3 regions of the Erwinia psychrophila genome follow, and region 2 is predicted to be linked to each of the others. Evidence: predicted binding sites of a transcription regulator. Region 2 holds the regulator's gene; each other region holds the start of a gene.
The links. Region 2 encodes PhoB, which activates phosphate uptake and scavenging genes when phosphate is short. Its sites were predicted from a motif close to CTGTCATAAAACTGNCNNAT; they were not measured.
Positions count from the first base shown of each region.

Region 1 (6,367 bases), on a different contig from region 2:
AACACCATGCCAACACGGGCGCGCAGCAGGGCAATATCCTGGCTGTCGGTGAGAATATTTTCACCGTCGAGCAGAATTTCACCCTCGGCGCGCTGCTCCGGATAAAGAGAAAACATCTTATTAAACGTACGCAGCAGGGTGGACTTCCCGCAGCCCGACGGGCCGATGAACGCCGTCACCTGATTCTTGTTAATATTCAGGTTAATGTTCTTCAGCGCATGGAACTTGCCATAGTAGAAGTTCAAATCACGAACCTGAATCATATTACTGGACGTGTTGTCAGCCATTCTCGTTCTCGCTTATTCGCGCCGCCGCAGCCGCGCTTCTCAATTAATGTTTACTCTTGGCAAAAATCACGCGCGCCAGAATATTCAGCAGCAACACGCAGACGGTAATCAGCAGCACGCCCGCCCAGGCCAGGCTTTGCCATTCGGCAAACGGGCTCATGGCGAATTTGAAGATGGTTACCGGCAGGTTTGCCAGCGGCTGCATCATGTCGGTACTCCAGAACTGATTGGAGAGCGAAGTAAACAGCAGCGGGGCGGTTTCACCCGCGATACGCGCAATCGCCAGCAGCACACCCGTCAGGATGCCCGATATCGACGCTTTTAAGGTGATTGCCGAAATCATTTTCCACTGCGGCGTACCCAGCGCATAGGCCGCTTCACGCAGGCTGTCCGGCACCAGTTTCAGCATATTCTCCGTGGTCCGGATAACGATCGGGATCTGCAACAGCGCCAGCGCAACCACGCCAGCCAGTCCCGAGAAGTGCTTCATCTGGGCAACAACAATTGTGTAAACAAACAGCCCGACCACAATGGAAGGGGCGGAGAGCAGAATGTCGTTAATAAAGCGAATCACTTCGGCCAGCCAGGATTTACGGCCATACTCGGCCAGATAAATACCCGCCATGATCCCCAGAGGTGTCCCCACGGCCGTTGACCAGAGGATCAGCAGCCCGCTCCCGGCAATGGCGTTGGCAAGGCCGCCACCCGCCGTGTTCGGCGGCGGCGTGTTCTCCGTAAACAGCGACAGCGTCATACCGTCAATGCCACGGGTCACGGTAGTAAACAGGATCCAGACCAGCCAGAAGAGGCCAAAGGCCATGGTCAGCAGGGAAAGCGTCAGCGCGATACGGTTTTTGGTACGGCGCCACGCCTGCATTTTCCGGCGGGAGGCGTCCAGCTCGGCACGGGATTGCAGCTCTATCGCGGTCATGTGCGGGCTCCTTCGCTTTTCGCCAGCTTCATCACCATCAGCTTTGAGCAGGCCAGTACGATAAAGGTAATCACAAACAGGATCAGTCCCAGCTCCATCAGGGCGGCGGTATGCACACCTGATTCAGCTTCGGCAAATTCGTTAGCCAGCGCGGACGTAATACTGTTACCCGGCATAAACAGCGAAGGGCTGTCGAGCTGGTACGTGTTGCCGATGATAAAGGTGACGGCCATGGTTTCCCCCAGCGCACGCCCCAGGCCCAGCATCACCCCACCGATCACGCCGTTTTTGGTGAACGGCAGCACGATGCGCCAGATCACTTCCCAGGTGGTACAGCCGATGCCGTAAGCAGATTCTTTCATCATGACCGGCGTCTGTTCGAAGACGTCACGCATGACGGAGGCGATATAAGGAATAATCATAATCGCCAGGATAATCCCGGCAGCCAGAATACCGATACCAAACGCCGGGCCAGAGAACAGCGCACCGACGATGGGAATATTCGACATCAGGTCTCCCAGCGGAGCCTGGAACCAGGTCGCAAACAGCGGCGCGAAAACAAACAGCCCCCACATGCCGTAAACAATGCTGGGGATAGCCGCCAGCAGTTCAATCGCCACCCCAAGCGGGCGACGCAGCCAGTTGGGTGCCAGTTCAGTCAGAAACAGGGCGATACCAAAGCTGACGGGAACGGCGATAACCAGGGCGATAATGGAGGTGACGATGGTGCCGTAGATCGGTACCAGCGCACCAAATTGTTCGTTGGGCGCATCCCAGGTTTTGGTCCACAGAAAGGAGAAGCCAAACTTCTGAATGCTGGGCCATGAGGAGACGATGAGCGAGACGATAATGCCGCCGAGCAGCAACAGCACAATCAGCGCAGCCAGTTTAACCAGCGCGCCGAAAATGAGATCACCTTGCTTACCGGGAGCCTTAAAAGTCGGCTTGGTTGCAGCCATAGAATTCTCGTTGTCGAAAGTGTTAAGGCGGCACGTCGGCCGCCTCATGGCACGGAGCGAATCACTTCACTCCCGTGAACTGCTTAGTACAGCGCTTTACCGGAACTGTCTTTCACATTGGTTTTCCAGGCTGCGCGAATCTGCTCAACCACGGAGTCTGGCAGTGAAGCGTAATCCAGGCTGTTGGTGGTTTCGCCACCGTTTTTGTAAGCCCAGTCAAAGAATTCCAGCACGGCAGCGCCTTTTTCCGGGTTAGCCTGATCTTTATGCAGCAGGATGAAGGTGGTGGAGGCGATTGGCCACGCGTTATCACCTTTCTGATAAGTCAGATCCTGAGCAAAGGATTCGCTCCAGTTGGCGCCTTTAGCGGCATCGCTAAAGCTCTGCTCGCTTGGCTCAACCGCTTTGCCATCGGCATCAATCAGTTTGGTGTAGGCCAGGTTATTCTGCTTGGCGTAGGCATATTCCACATAGCCGATTGACCCGGGCAGACGCTGAACAAACGCGGCGACGCCGTCATTGCCCTTGCCGCCCAGACCGGTTGGCCAGTTAACGGTATTGCCTTTACCGACCTTGCTGCTCCAGTCGCTGCTGACCTTAGAGAGGTAGCTGGTGAAGACGAAAGAGGTGCCGGAACCGTCAGCGCGGCGTACCACGTTGATGTTGCTGTCAGGCAGTTTCACGTCCGGGTTCAGCTTAACGATGGCCGGGTCGTTCCATTTTTTGATATTGCCCAGGTAGATATCGCCCACGGTTTTGCCGTCCAGCGTCAGCTGACCTGATTTAACGCCAGGGATATTGACTGCCAGCACCACGCCACCGATCACGGTAGGGAACTGGAACAGGCCATTTTTATCCAGGTCTTCCTGTTTCATCGGCGCATCGGATGCACCAAAGTCGACGGTTTTAGCAATGATTTGCTTCACGCCGCCGGAAGAGCCGATCCCCTGATAGTTAACCTGAGCGCCTGTTGCTTTGTTGTATTCTGCTGCCCATTTGTTATAGACCGGTGCCGGGAATGTTCCACCAGCGCCCGTCAGATTGGTCGCGGCGAAGGCAGAAACGGCGCTCAATGAAAGAGTAACTGCTACACATTGAGCCAGAGTTTTTTGCATCAGAGTCATGTTCCCTCCAGGGGAGTTGAGGTCAGGCTTAGCGCCTTTTTAGTCTGAGTTATGATTGCTGCTGGAGGCAAAATAGGACAGTTTCGTGACAGTAAAATGTCTTCTATATTACAGTTTTATTACAGTGGTCAACAAATAACCAGCACTGATGCGCGGGGCCGTCATGGGCTAAAAGAGGAAGGCGGTTTGTATTCGGGTCGCCCAGCGATATACCGGATATATTATTGCCGGCATCTTTTGGGGAAAAACTTCTGCTTCAGCCTGCTCAGGCGCAGGTCACACCGCAGCGTCAGGCTTCTGAACGGATGCCAAAGATCTTATTGCGCTTTAATAAAAGCGGCGGGGAAGCATGCTGATATACAGAGGAGTTCAGTCGCTGATTAACTGCCCAGCTCAGAAAGCAGAAACGCCCCCGAAGGGGCGCTTTTTTATTCCACGGTTACTGACTTCGCCAGGTTACGCGGCTGATCGACGTCTGTGCCTTTGATCAGCGCAACGTGATAGGAGAGCAGCTGGAGCGGCACGGTATAGAAGATTGGCGCAATCACCTCTTCCACATGCGGCAGTGAAATGATCTTCATGCCTTCGCTGTCGCTAAAGCCGGCATCCTGATCGGCAAACACATAGAGCAGGCCTCCCCGCGCGCGCACTTCCTCAATATTCGACTTCAGCTTTTCCAGCAGATCGTTATTCGGCGCGACCACGATAACCGGCATATCGGCATCGATCAGCGCCAGCGGTCCGTGCTTCAGTTCACCGGCAGCATAAGCTTCAGCATGAATATAGGAGATCTCTTTCAGCTTCAGCGCGCCTTCCATCGCAATCGGATACTGATTGCCACGGCCAAGGAACAGCGCATGATGCTTGTCGGAAAACTCCTCGGCCAGCGCCTCAATCAGCGTGTCCTGCGAGAGCATCTGTTCAATGCGGCTTGGCAGCGCCTGCAATCCATGCACGATGTCATGCTCAATTTGCGCGTCCACGCCCTTCAGGCGGCCAATTTTCGCCACCAGCATCAGCAGAACGGTCAGCTGGGTGGTAAAGGCTTTCGTTGAGGCGACGCCAATCTCCGTGCCTGCTTTGGTCATCAGGGCCAGATCGGATTCACGCACCAGCGAAGAGCCCGCCACGTTACAAATAGCCAGCGAACCGAGGTAGCCCAGCTCTTTAGAAAGGCGAAGCGCAGCCAGCGTGTCCGCCGTCTCACCGGACTGGGAGAGGGTGATCAGCAGGCTGTTTTTCCGCACCGCGGATTTACGGTAACGGAACTCCGAAGCAATCTCCACGTCGCACGGCACGTTAGCGAGTGCTTCAAACCAGTAGCGCGAAACCATCCCTGAGTTGTAAGAAGTCCCGCAGGCAACAATCTGAATATGCTCAACCTGGCTCAGCAGATCGTTCGCCGTTGGCCCCAGCTCGGTCAGATCGACCTCGCCGTGACTGAAACGTCCGCTCAGGGTGTTTTTGATCGCCATCGGCTGCTCATAGATCTCTTTCTGCATATAGTGACGATAGAGGCCTTTATCACCCGCATCGTACTGTACGTTAGATTCGATCTCGCTGCGCTGCACGGTTTCACCGCTGCGATCGACAATGGTCACATCGCGGCGGGTAATTTCGGCAATATCGCCCTCTTCAAGGTAGATAAAGCGGCGGGTAACCGGCAGCAGCGCCAGCTGATCGGAAGCGATGAAGTTTTCACCCACGCCGCGACCAATCACCAGCGGACTACCGGAACGCGCAGCCACCAGCAGCGAGGGGTCGCGGCTGTCCATAATAACCATGCCATAGGCGCCGCGCAGCTGCGGGATAACCCTCAGCACCACTTCACGCAGCGTACCGCCCTGCTTCTGCTCCCAGTGAACCAGGTGAGCGACCACTTCGGTATCGGTTTCTGAGGCAAAGCGATAGCCACGGGCCTGCAGCTGCTCGCGCAGCGGCTCATGGTTTTCAATGATGCCGTTATGGACGACGATAACATGCTCAGAGATATGAGGATGCGCATTGGCTTCAGACGGCTCGCCGTGCGTTGCCCAGCGCGTATGGGCGATACCGGTGCCGCCCTCCAGTGAGGTGGTTTCCGCCGCTTCCGCCAGCTTCTGAACTTTGCCCAGCCGGCGAAGGCGGGTCACTTCTCCTTTTGCCGTCACCACAGCCAGTCCGGCTGAGTCATACCCCCGGTACTCAAGGCGGCGTAATCCTTCCAGCAGGATCTCGGCGATATCACGTTGCGCTACTGCACCTACAATTCCACACATAGTGTTTTTCCTGACGTCATGGCGCGATGGCCATTAGCTTTGCCTACCGATCTGATTAATCCGGTCTATTCCGGTACCCCGAGCCTTGTAGAGAGTGGGGTTTATTTTTGTATGACTGCCTGACTGAGGGCGGAATTGCTCCCACCCTGAAAAAATAAGTTATGACTTCTTCACCGGCCGCTGCCAGCCGGTTTTCAGGTTCTGATCTTTGCGGTTATAGACCAGGCCTTCGGCAGTGACATCCTGCATCACCGTCGTGCCAGCGGCGATGGTAACGCCCGCCGCAATGGAAACAGGCGCAACCAGCTGCGTATCCGAGCCAACAAAGACGTTATCACCAATGGTGGTTCTGGATTTGTTCACGCCGTCATAGTTGCAGGTAATAGTGCCGGCACCGATATTAACGCCAGCACCGATCTCGGCGTCACCGAGGTAGCTCAGGTGGCCCGCCTTGGAGCCTTTGCCCAGCGTGGCCTTCTTCATCTCGACGAAGTTCCCCACGTGCGCGCCTTCCGCCAGCTTACTCCCAGGACGCAGTCGGGCAAAGGGCCCTACCGTGCTGGCAGCAGCCAGCTCCGCGTCTTCCAGCACGCTGTAGGCGCTGATTTCGCAATCGTCGCCAATGATGCAGTTTTTCAGATGGCAGCCGCTGCCGATTTTAACGCGGTTACCCAGCGTCACCCGCCCTTCGATAATGACGTTTGTATCGATCACCACGTCCCGTCCATGCTTCAGCTCGCCCCGTAAATCAAAACGGGCGGGGTCATTGAGCATGACGCCGGCCAGCAGCAGCCTTTCCGCCTGCTCC
Region 1 is NZ_JBCHVB010000004.1:408,931-415,297, forward strand. It holds gene pstB (phosphate ABC transporter ATP-binding protein PstB) at 1-287, opposite strand, end outside; gene pstA (phosphate ABC transporter permease PstA) at 331-1,218, opposite strand; gene pstC (phosphate ABC transporter permease PstC) at 1,215-2,177, opposite strand; gene pstS (phosphate ABC transporter substrate-binding protein PstS) at 2,261-3,301, opposite strand; gene glmS (glutamine--fructose-6-phosphate transaminase (isomerizing)) at 3,730-5,559, opposite strand; gene glmU (bifunctional UDP-N-acetylglucosamine diphosphorylase/glucosamine-1-phosphate N-acetyltransferase GlmU) at 5,719-6,367, opposite strand, start outside.
Region 1: a site for PhoB is predicted at 3,374-3,393, ahead of pstS (phosphate ABC transporter substrate-binding protein PstS). Genes of this name have one in related genera too.

Region 2 (6,367 bases):
GCCAGCCTGGCTGGGTAAGATTTAGATCGCCCCAGTTCGCCACGGCAGAAAGCGCCCCGCAGCGGCGGGTGACAGAAAAAATGGCGTCGAGCTGCTTCACGTTCAGGCCAGGCAGCGGGTTATCCTGATTGACCACCACCACCAGCGCATCCATCGCCACCGGCACCGCGAGGGGCGGATAACCGTAACGGGCTTCGAACCGCTGGCGCTCCTCCGCCTGCATCGGACGGCTCATCGCCCCCAGCTGCGCCGCTCCACCCGCCAGCGCCGTCGGCGCCGTGGAGGAACCGGCCGCCTGGATTTGCACGTTCACGCCCGGAAACTGGCGGTTAAAACGTTCGCCCCATAGCGCCATCAGATTCCCCAGGGTGTCCGAACCCACGCTGGTAAGATTACCGGCTAACATGCCTTCTTTTGCCTGCGCGAGCGTGCTGCACAGCAGCACCGCGACCAGAAACAGCCTTTTCATTTCAGATTACCGCTTTCGATTCCGGAAGCGCATTCTGGGCCAGATCGTTGCTGACAATCAACCGTGGCGGCAGCAGGAAGCTGAAACAGGTCTCTTTACCAGGCTCGCTTGCGATCTCAAGCCTGGCGCTATGGTGGCTGAGCGCGTGCTTAACGATAGCGAGGCCCAGCCCGCTGCCGCCGGTTTGCCGGGAGCGGGCCTTATCAACGCGATAAAAACGCTCCGTCAGGCGGGGAATATGCTCGCTCGCAATACCAGGGCCATTGTCAGAAACGCTGAACAGCGCGCCGTTTGGCGTTTTCTGCCAGCGAATCTCAATGCGCGTTCCGGCTGGGGTATGGTTTACCGCATTATAAACAAGGTTCGATATGGCGCTGCGAAGCTGTTCATCGTTGCCAAAAACCTGCAGATGGGCGTCAATAGTGAAATGAATGTCATGACGCCCCTGGCTGAGCGTTTCCGCCTCGCGCTGGAGAAGATGCAGCATTGCTGGCACGTTGACCTTTTCCTGAAGATCTAAGGCCGGCGCCGCCTCAATACGCGACAGCGTCAGAAGCTGCCCGACCAGCCCCTCCATGCGTCGTGTCTGCTCCTGCATAGTATGCAGTGCTTTATCACGCACCGGGCCTTCCAGCACGGCATCATTCATCATCTCCAGATAGCCCTGCAACACCGTCAGCGGCGTCCGTAACTCATGGCTGACGTTAGCGAAAAAGTTGCGTCGCGCGCCCTCCAGCTGATGCATTTGAGTAACGTCACGCGCAACCATCAGCCACTGCCCTTCGCTGTAAGGCATAACGCGAAATTCAAGATGGCGGTGATTGTTCAGGACCAGCGTCAGTGGCCGTATGAAATCCCGCTGGCGCAGGTAACGGGTGAATTCGGGATAGCGCAGGAGATTGAGGATGTTCTGGCCGTTGTCCTCCGGCCAGCGCAGGCCCAGCATCTGCTGAGCCAGACCGTTACACCAGAAGATGGTGCCCTCTTCGGTGGTCAGGACCACCGCATCAGGAAGGGACTCCGCACCGCTGCGAAAGCGTTTGATCAGATGGCCAAGTTCCCGGCGGCGGCGGCGGTTACGCGCCTGCATCTGATAGAGACCATAAAATAGCGGTTCCCAGCTGCCGCGTCCGGCGGGGGGCGTCATACTACGATCGATCCACAGCCAGTGGGACAAACGTAGCAGGTTATTGAAATGCCACCCCAGTACGCCCAGCATCGACAGCAACAGCAGCCAGGGCAGATAGCCCACCAGTAGCCCAATAATCAGTGCGGGCAGGCTGGCGAGGACCAGCTCAAGCAGTAATCTCTTCCAGGAGAGGCGTTCTAACACGGTTAACACTCCAGTGCGAACGATCAGAAGCGTGCAGAGAAACGATAGCCTGTTCCGCGAACCGTCTGCACCATACGATCGTGCCCGGTGATCTCCAGCGCTTTACGCAAGCGGCGAATATGAACGTCAACGGTACGATCTTCGACGTACACGTTAGTGCCCCAGACGTGATTAAGCAACTGCTCACGGCTGTAAACCCGTTCGGGATGGGTCATAAAGAAGTGCAGCAGCTTATACTCCGTTGGCCCCATTTCCAGCGGCTGGGTTTCCGACATGACGCGGTGCGATGAGGGATCCAGGCTCAGTCCCTGCATCTCAATAACCTCTTCCACCGCCATGGGTGAAATCCGGCGCATCACTGCTTTGATGCGCGCCACCAGCTCTTTGGGCGAAAAAGGCTTGGTAATATAGTCGTCGGCACCCACTTCCAGCCCGCGAACCCGATCTTCTTCTTCGCCCCGCGCGGTCAGCATCATCACCGGGATATCCCGGGTCATCGCTTCCCGCTTCAGGTGTTTGATAAACTGAATGCCTGAACCGCCGGGCAGCATCCAGTCAAGCAGGATCAGATCGGGCCAGGGTTCGATCAGCTGGCCGATGGCGCTGTCATAATCTTCCGCTTCTACGGGTTGATAGTCATTTTGCTCAAGAACGAAACACAACATCTCACGGATCGGGGCTTCATCTTCAACGACCAGAATGCGCTTAGCCATTATTGCTCCTGCTGCTGTGACGGAATGTCACTGGGGTTTGCGGCGACATTATGCGTCAGTTTTATGACAGTTTTATGAAAAAAGCACGAGGTACATCGCCGTTTTATAACACTTTTATTCATCCCGAAACGTCATTCAGACTGGGGTTTTAGCGTTGGCTGTTTATAATCGACGCTTCCGGTATGCATCTTCAAAGGATCCCATGCGACTTATCCATACTTCCGACTGGCACCTGGGCCAATTTTTTTACACCAAAAGCCGGGCGCCCGAGCATCACGCCTTTCTCGACTGGCTGCTGGCGCAGGCTATTGCGCATCAGGTCGATGCCATTATCGTCGCAGGGGATATTTTCGATACGGGATCGCCGCCAAGCTATGCGCGCGAACTCTACAACAGTTTTGTGGTGAAGCTTCAGCAGGCGGGCTGTCAGCTGGTGGTGCTGGGCGGTAATCATGATTCGGTCGCCACGCTGAATGAATCCCGCGAGCTGCTCGCCTGCCTGAATACCCGGGTGATTGCCGCTGCCAGCAGCGATCCGGAGGAGCAGGTGCTGATGCTGAACACCCGTGACGGCAAGCCGGGCGCCCTGCTCTGCGCTATTCCTTTTCTTCGCCCGCGGGATATTACGCTGAGCCGGGCGGGCCAGTCGGGGCGGGAGAAGCAGCAGACGCTACTGGAGGCGATCACCCAGCACTATCAGCGCTGCTGGCAGGCGGCGTTGCGGCAGCGGGACAAGCTCGGCCTGGCGCTGCCAATTATCGCCACCGGCCATCTGACCACCGTGGGCGTAACCAAAAGCGATGCGGTGCGGGATATCTACATTGGTACGCTTGACGCTTTTCCTGCTCAGGCCTTTCCGCCAGCGGATTATATTGCGCTGGGGCATATTCACCGGGCGCAGCGCATCGCCAGCAGCGACCATATTCGCTACAGCGGTTCGCCCATCCCGCTCAGTTTTGATGAACTTGGCAAAGAGAAGAGCGTGTTTTTAGTCGAGTTCAGCGCAGGTAAACTCAGCCAGGTGACGCCGCTGAACGTGCCGCTGTTTCAGCCGATGCAGATGATCAAGGGATCGCTGGAGGAGATTGAGCGGCAGCTTGCCGCTATCCAGCCACGGGAGGACGGCAAACCGGTCTGGCTGGATATTGAGATCGTCACCCAGGCCTGGCTGAACGATATCCAGCGCCGTATCCACGATATCACCGAAGGGCTGCCGGTGGAGGTGGTGCTGCTTCGCCGGAGCCGGGAACAGCGAGAGCAGGTTATTGCCCGTCAGAATAATGAAACCCTCAGCGAGCTGAGCGTTGAGGAAGTTTTCTCCCGGCGGCTGGCGATGGAAGAGGAGTCGCCGGAGCGGCTTGCCCGGGCGACCCTGCTGTTTAAACAGACGCTGAGTGAAATGGATGATGAGGCGCAGCCATGAAAATCCTGACGCTGAGGTTTAAAAACCTCAATTCACTGAAGGGTGAATGGAAGATCGATTTCACCGCTGAACCTTTTGCCAGCAGCGGGTTGTTTGCGATCACCGGCCCCACCGGCGCCGGAAAAACCACGCTGCTGGATGCCATCTGCCTGGCGCTCTACCATGAAACGTCGCGGCTGGGGAAACTCTCACAGTCGCAGAACGATCTGATGACGCGGGACACGGCGGAGTGCCTGGCTGAAGTGGAGTTTGAGGTAAAGGGGGTCGCCTGGCGTGCGTTCTGGAGCCAGAACCGCGCAAGGGGCGCCGCCGACGGCAACCTTCAGGCACCACGGGTAGAGCTGGCCCGCTGTGACGATAACACCATTGTTGCCGATAAGGTGAAAGACAAGCTGGATATGCTTGCCTCCCTCACCGGGCTGGATTTTGAACGTTTCACCAAATCGATGATGCTGTCGCAGGGGCAGTTTGCCGCCTTCCTGAACGCCGACGCCAACAGCCGTGCCGGGCTGCTTGAAGAACTGACCGGCACCGAAATCTACGGGCGTCTCTCCGCCAGCGTCTTTGAACGGCATAAAAATGCCCGTACGGCGCTGGAGACGCTGAGGGCGCAGGCCAGCGGAATGGCCCTGCTTGACGAAGCGCAGCTTCAGCAGCTCGCCTCACAGTTACATCAGCTAACAGAAGAAGAGCAGGTACTCACTTCACATTATCAGCAGCAGCAGCAGAGACTGCACTGGCATCAGCAAAACCAGACGCTGGAGGCGGCCCTGCACGCGGCGCAGACGGCGGCACAGCAGGCAACCGGCGCGTCCCAGCAGGCAGAGCCGGAACTGGCCCGCCTGACGCTGGCCGAACCGGCGGAGAAGCTGCGTCCCGTCTGGCATCAGCGTAATCAGCTCCGGCAGGACTGTGAGACGTCTGCGGCTGCCCTTAATCAGCTTTCCGCCCAGCGGCAGCAGGCGGCAGAGGCACTGGAAGCCAGCACTGCCCGGCTCAATGCTGCCGAAGCCGCCCGTCAGCAGCATGAGGCATTCAGGCAGCAGCAGGAAACGCTGATTGCAGAGAAAGTGGTTCCGCTGGACAACCTTATTGCCACGCTGAGCGCCCAGAGTGACCAGCTCAGCCAGGAAGTTAGTGAGTACAAACACTCTCTGGAGACGCGCCGCCTGACGCAGCAGCAGAAGCAGCAGACGGAGCGGGATAAACAGGCACAGCAGAGCGGACATCAGCGCTGGCAGCAGGAGCATGCTCGCTTTGCCGCCTGGGGCGAATCGTTGCCGCTCTGGCGTATGACCTTTACCCGGCAGCAGGAAAGCGCTCAGGCGCTGGCGGCCCTCCAGCAGCGCATCAACGGGCAGCAGAAAGCGGTCACCGAACTTGAACAAAGCCTCACCCTGCTCGACCAGCAGGCGCGCCCCCAGCAGCAGGCGATGGAAGAAGCCCGGCTACAGGTCACTAAGGCTGAAAGTGAGCTTGCCGCGCTGGAGATGCAGCATCCCGAAGAGAAGGTGCAGGCGGCGTTAACCCGCCTGAACCAGCAGCGTCCCCTGCGCCAGACGCTGGCGCTACTTCTGCCTCAGTGGCAGCAGCTGGCGCAGCGACACCAGAAGCAGCAAGAGAGTCAGCGGGCGTTACAGCAGCAGCTTCAGGCCGCGGAACAGCTGTTGCACAGCCTGCGCGCCAGCTGGAAAGAAAAGCATCAGCACCAGCTCGATCTCGAACAGCGCTGTGAGCTTGAGCGACGCATTGCCAGCCTTGAGCAGCACCGTGCGCAGCTGGAAGCGGGCCAGCCCTGCCCGCTCTGCGGCGCCTGCGAACATCCCGCCGTTGCGGAGTATCAGGCGCTGCAAACGTCAGAAAACCAGAACCGCCTTAAGGCGCTGATATCTGAGGTCCAGACGCTGCACGATCGGGGAACCGCGAAGCGGGAAGAAGTTAAAAATCTGCAGCAGCAGGCGGAAAAACTGAGGTTAGAGCTGGAGGAGACCGGTCGTGAAACCGCTCGCCTGCACGCCCGCTGGCGTGAAACGGTAGAAGCGCTTTCGCTGACGCTGACGCCGGACAACCTGCAACAGGCGGCGGACTGGCTGAGTGAACAGGAGCAGTCAGAAACCGCGCGTCAGGCCGAACTGAGCCGCATGCAGCTTGGCGTCAGGACGCTGCAACAGCATAAAGATACGCTGACCCGGCACCAGCAGGCGCTGACAACACTTCAGCAGCAGCAGGAACTGACCAGTCAGCAATTACTTACTTCAAACCAGACGCTGGCGGAACTTACCCAGCGGCTGGCCGCTGAAAGCCACACGCTGCAAGAGCAGCAGGCGACGCTTGCGGCCAGCCTGCGGACGCTCGGATTATCCCTGCCTGAGACGGCAGAGCATGAAGGCTGGCTGGCGGAGCGTCAGGCTGAATGGCAGCAATGGCTT
Region 2 is NZ_JBCHVB010000002.1:496,132-502,498, reverse strand. It holds gene AAH446_RS08340 (PstS family phosphate ABC transporter substrate-binding protein) at 1-469, opposite strand, end outside; gene phoR (phosphate regulon sensor histidine kinase PhoR) at 471-1,802, opposite strand; gene phoB (phosphate response regulator transcription factor PhoB) at 1,826-2,515, opposite strand; gene sbcD (exonuclease subunit SbcD) at 2,718-3,938, shown strand; gene AAH446_RS08320 (AAA family ATPase) at 3,935-6,367, shown strand, end outside.

Region 3 (6,367 bases), on a different contig from region 2:
TCGGGGCGGAAAAGGTCACTATCCGCTATGTCCGCTTCACCTCAGCGCAACACGATAAGGTTATCCTGCTCTGCCCGGGCCGTATTGAAAGCTATGTGAAGTACCCGGAACTGGCTTACGATCTCTATCACTGTGGCTATGATGTGGTGATTATCGATCACCGGGGACAGGGACGATCCGGCAGGCTGTTGCAGGATTCTCATCGCGGTCATGTCGAAACCTTCGATCACTACGTTGAGGATCTGGAACGGCTTTATCAGCTTGAGATCGCTGACCGGCACTACCGGCACCGCTACGCGCTGGCCCATTCGATGGGGGGAGCGATCCTGGCGTTAATGCTGGTGCGGCAGCCTGATGCGTTCAATGCCGTTGCGCTGGCCTCACCGATGTTCGGTATATTCCTGCCGATGCCGCTCTGGATGGCGCACCATATCCTTGAGTGGGCGGAAAAGCGCCCGGCCCTGCGCGACGGCTATGCCCTCGGCACGGGCAGATGGCAGGCCCGGCCATTCGGGATTAATGCGCTAACGCACAGCCGCGAACGCTATCGCCGTAACCTGCGCTTTTACGCCGACGAACCGGGTTTACGGGTGGGGGGCCCAACCTATCACTGGGTTCGTGAAGGCGTACAGGCGGGAGCCAGCATCATCAGTCAGGCAAAGAATATTTCGACACCGCTGCTGCTGCTGCAGGCCGGTGAAGATAAGGTGGTGGATAACCGTGCCCAGGATCTGTTTTGCCAGGCCATGGCCGCCGCGGGGCAGCCCTGTGAGGGGGAGAAACCGTTAGTTATCGCCGGCGCGCGTCATGAGATCTTATTTGAAAAAGACAGTATGCGGGCCGAAGCGCTGGATGCCATCGTGACGTTTTTCTCACGGCATCCCTGATTTGCATCACTCAGAATTGGCTCTTCAGCGGGCAGCGTAAGCCAGCCCGATAACAGATTAACCAGAGGTTTTATGTACCCTATTGTTGCTTCCGATCTTGATGGCACCCTGCTGTCGCCCGACCACCGTTTATCGCCCTTTGCCCGGGAAACGCTTCAGCTTTTGACGCAAAAGGGGGTGCATTTTATCTTCGCTACCGGGCGTCACTACATCGATGTGGCTCAGATGCGTGACAGTCTGGGAATTGATGCCTTTATGATCACCTCAAACGGCGCGCGCGTACATAACACGGCGGGTGAACTGGTGTTCAGTCATAACCTGGACGAAGACATCGCTCTTGAGCTGTTTGCGCTGCATCACGATCACAAAGATATTTTTACCAACATCTACCGCGATGAGGAGTGGTTCCTCAATCGCCACCGTCCTGAAGAGATGGATTTCTTCCGTGAATCTGACTTCAATTATCAGATCTATCAGCCGGGCGCGCTGCCGACCGATGGCATCAGTAAAGTCTTTTTCACCTGCGGTAAGCCGGAACTGCTGATCCCGCTGGAAGAGGCGCTGGTTGCCCGCTGGGGCGATCGGGTTAACGTCAGCTTCTCGCTGCCGGGCTGTCTTGAAGTGATGGCGGGCGGCGTGTCGAAGGGCCATGCGCTGGATGCGGTATCCCGTACCCTGGGCTATTCCCTGAAGGAGTGTATCTCCTTTGGCGACGGGATGAATGATAAAGAGATGCTGAGCATGGCGGGCAAGGGCTGCATCATGAGCAACTCCCATCAGCGCCTGAAGGATCTGCTGCCGGAAATGGAAGTGATTGGCAGCAACGCCGACAATGCGGTGCCAGCCTACCTGCGTAAACTCTACAACGTCTAGTCGTCTGCCTTCCCGGAGGTGCGTCTGGCACGGGGAAGTGCGCTACGGATAAAAAGCGGTCGCTCATCCTGAGCGACCGTAGTCTGGTTTAATCCCGCTGGCTTTGCAGAAAGGCCACGCCTTTATCCGGGAAGTCGGTGAATACGCCATCCACGTCTGCCTGGTGATAAAGAATGTCGAACAGGTTGTCGATATTCCCGGCCCAGTCCGGCAGCTGATCGGCGCGGACGGTGTAAGGATGCACTACCAGTTTGTTCTGATGCGCCTCTTCTACCATCTTCGTCAGGTGGACGGCCTGCTTCGTTGACCCCTCCGCCACCAGCATGTGGTAATCCGGCCCGATACCGTCAGCATAACGAGCGATCGTTTTCATCGCGCCGGGCTTAAACATCCAGTCATAGCTGTAGTTGACCCATTTGCCGTTCTTTTGCTCCTGAGTCTCTTCCCAGTCGGTATAGGCGACCAGCTGCACAAGTTTCAGGTTCATATTCCGGCTGGGCTCCAGCTCGGTTTTGATGCGCTTCACTTCGTTGTAGTCAAAGCATTGCAGATAAACGTTGTCGCTTTTGCTGCTGTAGCCGTACTGCTTCAGAACGTTGAGTACCTGCGCAGAGATGTCCTTTCCTTCCCGCCGGTGGAACCAGGGCGCTTTGATTTCGGTATAGAGGCCAATATCTTTGCCGGTAGAGTGGTTCAGACCCTGAATAAATTCAATTTCTTCCTCGAAGGTATGAACGCGGAAGTCAGATTTATCCATCGGGAAACGGCCAGGGAAGGTTTGTGCCTTTTTTCCTCCCTTCAGGGTAAAGCCCTCGGTAAACTTCAGCCCCTTAATTTCAGCCAGCGTAAAGTCGATGGCATAGTAGCGGCCATCCTGACGAGCGCGGGTCGAGTAACGCTGCGCCACATCCGTTACGCGATCGAGATAATGGTCATGAAGAACGATCAGGCGATCGTCTTTCGTCATCACCAAATCCTGCTCCAGAAAGTCAGCGCCCTGCGCATACGCCATCGCTTTAGCCGGAAGCGTATGCTCCGGCAGATAGCCGCTTGCACCGCGGTGGGCAATAACAAGCTTCTCCTGGGCGGCCTGCGCGCAGCAGGAACTGCTTATTATCACCAGCGCCATTAACATGTTGAGTTTCATGGTATCTCCCTACGGTCATTACTCATGGCGAGCGAGCTGCTGTTTATGCTTTTTCTCACTGAGCATAGTCAGGATCAGCAGAATCACCGCCATCACGCAGCCGCCTACCATAATGATGAAGCCACCGTCCCAGCCGAAGAAGTCAACGGTATAGCCAACGATAGCGCTGGCGGCGACCGATCCGCCCAGATAGCCGAACAGGCCGGTAAATCCGGCTGCGGTGCCCGCCGCTTTCTTCGGTGCCAGCTCCAGAGCATGTAACCCGATCAACATGACGGGACCATAAATCAGGAAGCCAATCACAATCATACAGGCCATATCGACGCCGGGATTGCCTGGCGGGTTTAACCAGTAGACAACGGTCGCGATGGTCACCAGCACCATAAAGAAGACGCCGGTCGCGCCGCGGTTACCTTTGAAGACTTTATCGGACATCCAGCCACAGAGCAGCGTGCCGGGGATGCCGGCGTACTCATAGAGAAAATAGGCCCAGGAAGATTTATCCAGCGTGAAGTGTTTAACCTCCCTCAGATAGGTTGGCGACCAGTCAAGAATGCCGTAGCGCAGCAGGTAAACAAAGACGTTCGCCAGGGCGATGTACCACAACAGCTTGTTCGGCAATACATACTGCATAAAAATCTGCTTAGCGGTCAGCTCTTCTTCATGCTTCTCATCGTAATCAGGCGGATAGTCATTTTTATATTCTTCAATAGGCGGCAGTCCGCAGGATTGCGGGGTATCGCGCATCATGGCAAAAGCGAACAGCGCCACGACAATCGCGCCAAATGCGGGCATATAGAGCGCAGACTTCCAGTCGTTGAACCAGGCCATGCCCAACAGAAAGAGTAATGGAGGCAGACCGCCGCCGACGTTGTGCGCGCAGTTCCAGACCGAGACGACGCCACCGCGCTCCTTCTGTGACCACCAGTGCACCATCGTGCGGCCACAGGGCGGCCAGCCCATTCCCTGAAACCAGCCGCAGAGGAACAGCAGCACGAACATCACCATGATGCTGGAGGTTGCCCAGGGGACAAAGCCCATAAACAGCATTACGCAGGCGGCGAGGATCAGTCCGGCCGGGAGGAAAATACGCGGATTCGAGCGATCGGATACGGAACCCATAATAAATTTGGAAAAGCCGTAAGCGATGGAGATACCGGAGAGCGCGAAACCCAGATCGCCACGGGAGAATCCCTGCTCGACAAGGTAAGGCATCGCAAGAGCAAAGTTTTTACGGACCAGATAGTAGGCCGCGTAGCCAAAAAAGATCCCCAGAAAAATCTGCCAGCGTAGTTTGCGATAGAGCGGGTCGATCTGCTTCTCATCAACACGCGCTTTATGAGCGGCTGGCTTAAAAATACTTATCATATCGCCTCCAATGGCACGGCTTATTTTTTCGTTTTTACGCTCCCACACGTCCAGTCAATAAGAGCGGACAAGGGAAGGTAAATGTTCATTTTCGCGCACAGAGTAGGCAAAAACGCGCAGGTGAACCGTGAAGGACAACACAAATGTTACAGATTTATGACAATAAAACAGAGAAAATGACCTTTTGTAACACTCCGGGAAGGGTGGGAAGGCTGATTTTCGGGGTTTGAGGTACTTTAAAAAGCGCGTCCTTTCGTTTCTGCTCGTAGGCGCGCATCAGCGCCCATTTTTGGGTGTATGTTAATTGACCAGATGTCAAACAGATTCTTTCCTGGTCTGCGAACGATTTCGCTACACTATTGGCCCTTTTCACAACAGAGTTTTCCATTGTGACGTTACTGATTGTCACCACCGTTCTCTGGGCTTTCTCCTTCAGCCTGATTGGTGAATACCTGGCCGGGCAGGTGGACAGTGTATTTTCCGTGCTGATCCGTCTGCTGCTGGCCACCGCCGTTTTCCTGCCTTTCCTGCGCTGGCGTGGGTATAAAGCCGCCACGATCCTGCTCTATATGGCCGTTGGCGCGTTACAACTCGGCGTGATGTATCTCTTAAGCTTTGAGGCTTATCTCTATCTCAGCGTGTCGGAGTTTTTGCTGTTCACGGTAATGACGCCGCTCTATATCACGCTGATTTATGATCTGCTCAAAGGACGAGGGGTTCGTCCTGGCTATGCGCTCAGTGCGCTGCTGGCCGTCGCGGGCGCGGCGATCATCCGCTACGACAAGGTGAGCGACAACTTCTGGATCGGGCTGCTGCTGGTTCAGCTGGCCAATATCTGTTTTGCCATCGGCATGGTGGGCTACAAGCGTCTTCAGGAAATTCGTCCGATGCCGCAGCACACCGCCTTCTCCTGGTTCTATCTGGGGGCCGCCATTATTGCTGTCATCGCCTGGTTGATGTGGGGCAACCCAGAGAAGTTACCGACCACGTCGCTCCAGTGGGGGATCTTAATCTGGTTAGGCGTGGTGGCATCGGGGCTGGGCTATTTTATGTGGAATTACGGGGCCACTCAGGTGGATGCGGGTACGCTGGGGATTATGAATAATATGCACGTGCCTGCCGGACTGCTGGTTAACCTCGCCATCTGGCAGGAGAAACCGCACTGGCCGAGTTTCATCATTGGCGCAACGGTGATATTTGCTTCACTGTGGGTGCATAAGAAGTGGATTGCAGACAGGTAAAACGGTAAGGGCCGGTCCGACCGGCCCTCCAGGTATCAGGCTTTGGCTTTGGCGGGACGAATCTTTTGCGTCAGGCCTTTCAGGAAGTTGCGCAGGATCTGATCGCCACATTCACGGTAGTTTTTATGTCCTGGCTTGCGGAAAATAGCGCCGATTTCCGACTGACCCACGGCAAAATCGGCCAGCTTCAGGATCTCCAGAATATCGGTCGTTTTCAGATCGAACGCCACGCGCAGCTTCTTCATGATGATATTATTCGTCATCTTGCGCTCAATGGAAGGCTCGGGCGCGTCTTCACTTTTTCCACGGCGCTGGAAGATCAGGCCGTTCAGAAAATAGCCCATGATCACATCAGGACAGGCGCGGAAACCCGGCTCGTCATCTTTCTTCAGGAAACTGTTCATTTCCGCTTCGGTTACTTCGCTTTCTGCCAGCGCAAGAATACTCACCATCTGTGCATCGCTCAGGTTGAGCATGTAGCGCACGCTGCGCAGAACGTCGTTATTTGTCATAGTTTCTCATCAGGAAATAAAAGCCATTGCGCGCATTATAGAGATAAACGATCGCAGAAACAGGAAAACTCGCCGACATTATGCGGGTAGAGATCAGGATTACCCCACAGGTGCCGGCAGAGGCGTACCGGGCTGGGAAGCGTCCCTGACCCTCGGCAGATGTTCGCAGGCATGCTGGCGGGCTGAACGAATAAAGGCGTCGACCACCGGCTGGCGCTGCTCACCGTCGCGTACTGCGGCATACAGACGACTCCATAACCCTTCGCCCAGCGTTTTTGTCACGACTAATCCCTGATGTTCGAAACTCTCCACCACCCAGTGGGGCAGCGCGGCAATGCC
Region 3 is NZ_JBCHVB010000011.1:39,083-45,449, reverse strand. It holds gene pldB (lysophospholipase L2) at 1-887, shown strand, start outside; gene yigL (sugar/pyridoxal phosphate phosphatase YigL) at 960-1,760, shown strand; gene glpQ (glycerophosphodiester phosphodiesterase) at 1,849-2,907, opposite strand; gene glpT (glycerol-3-phosphate transporter) at 2,926-4,275, opposite strand; gene AAH446_RS19005 (carboxylate/amino acid/amine transporter) at 4,665-5,516, shown strand; gene AAH446_RS19000 (YehS family protein) at 5,552-6,028, opposite strand; gene metR (HTH-type transcriptional regulator MetR) at 6,128-6,367, opposite strand, start outside.
Region 3: a site for PhoB is predicted at 4,419-4,438, ahead of glpT (glycerol-3-phosphate transporter). Genes of this name have one in related genera too.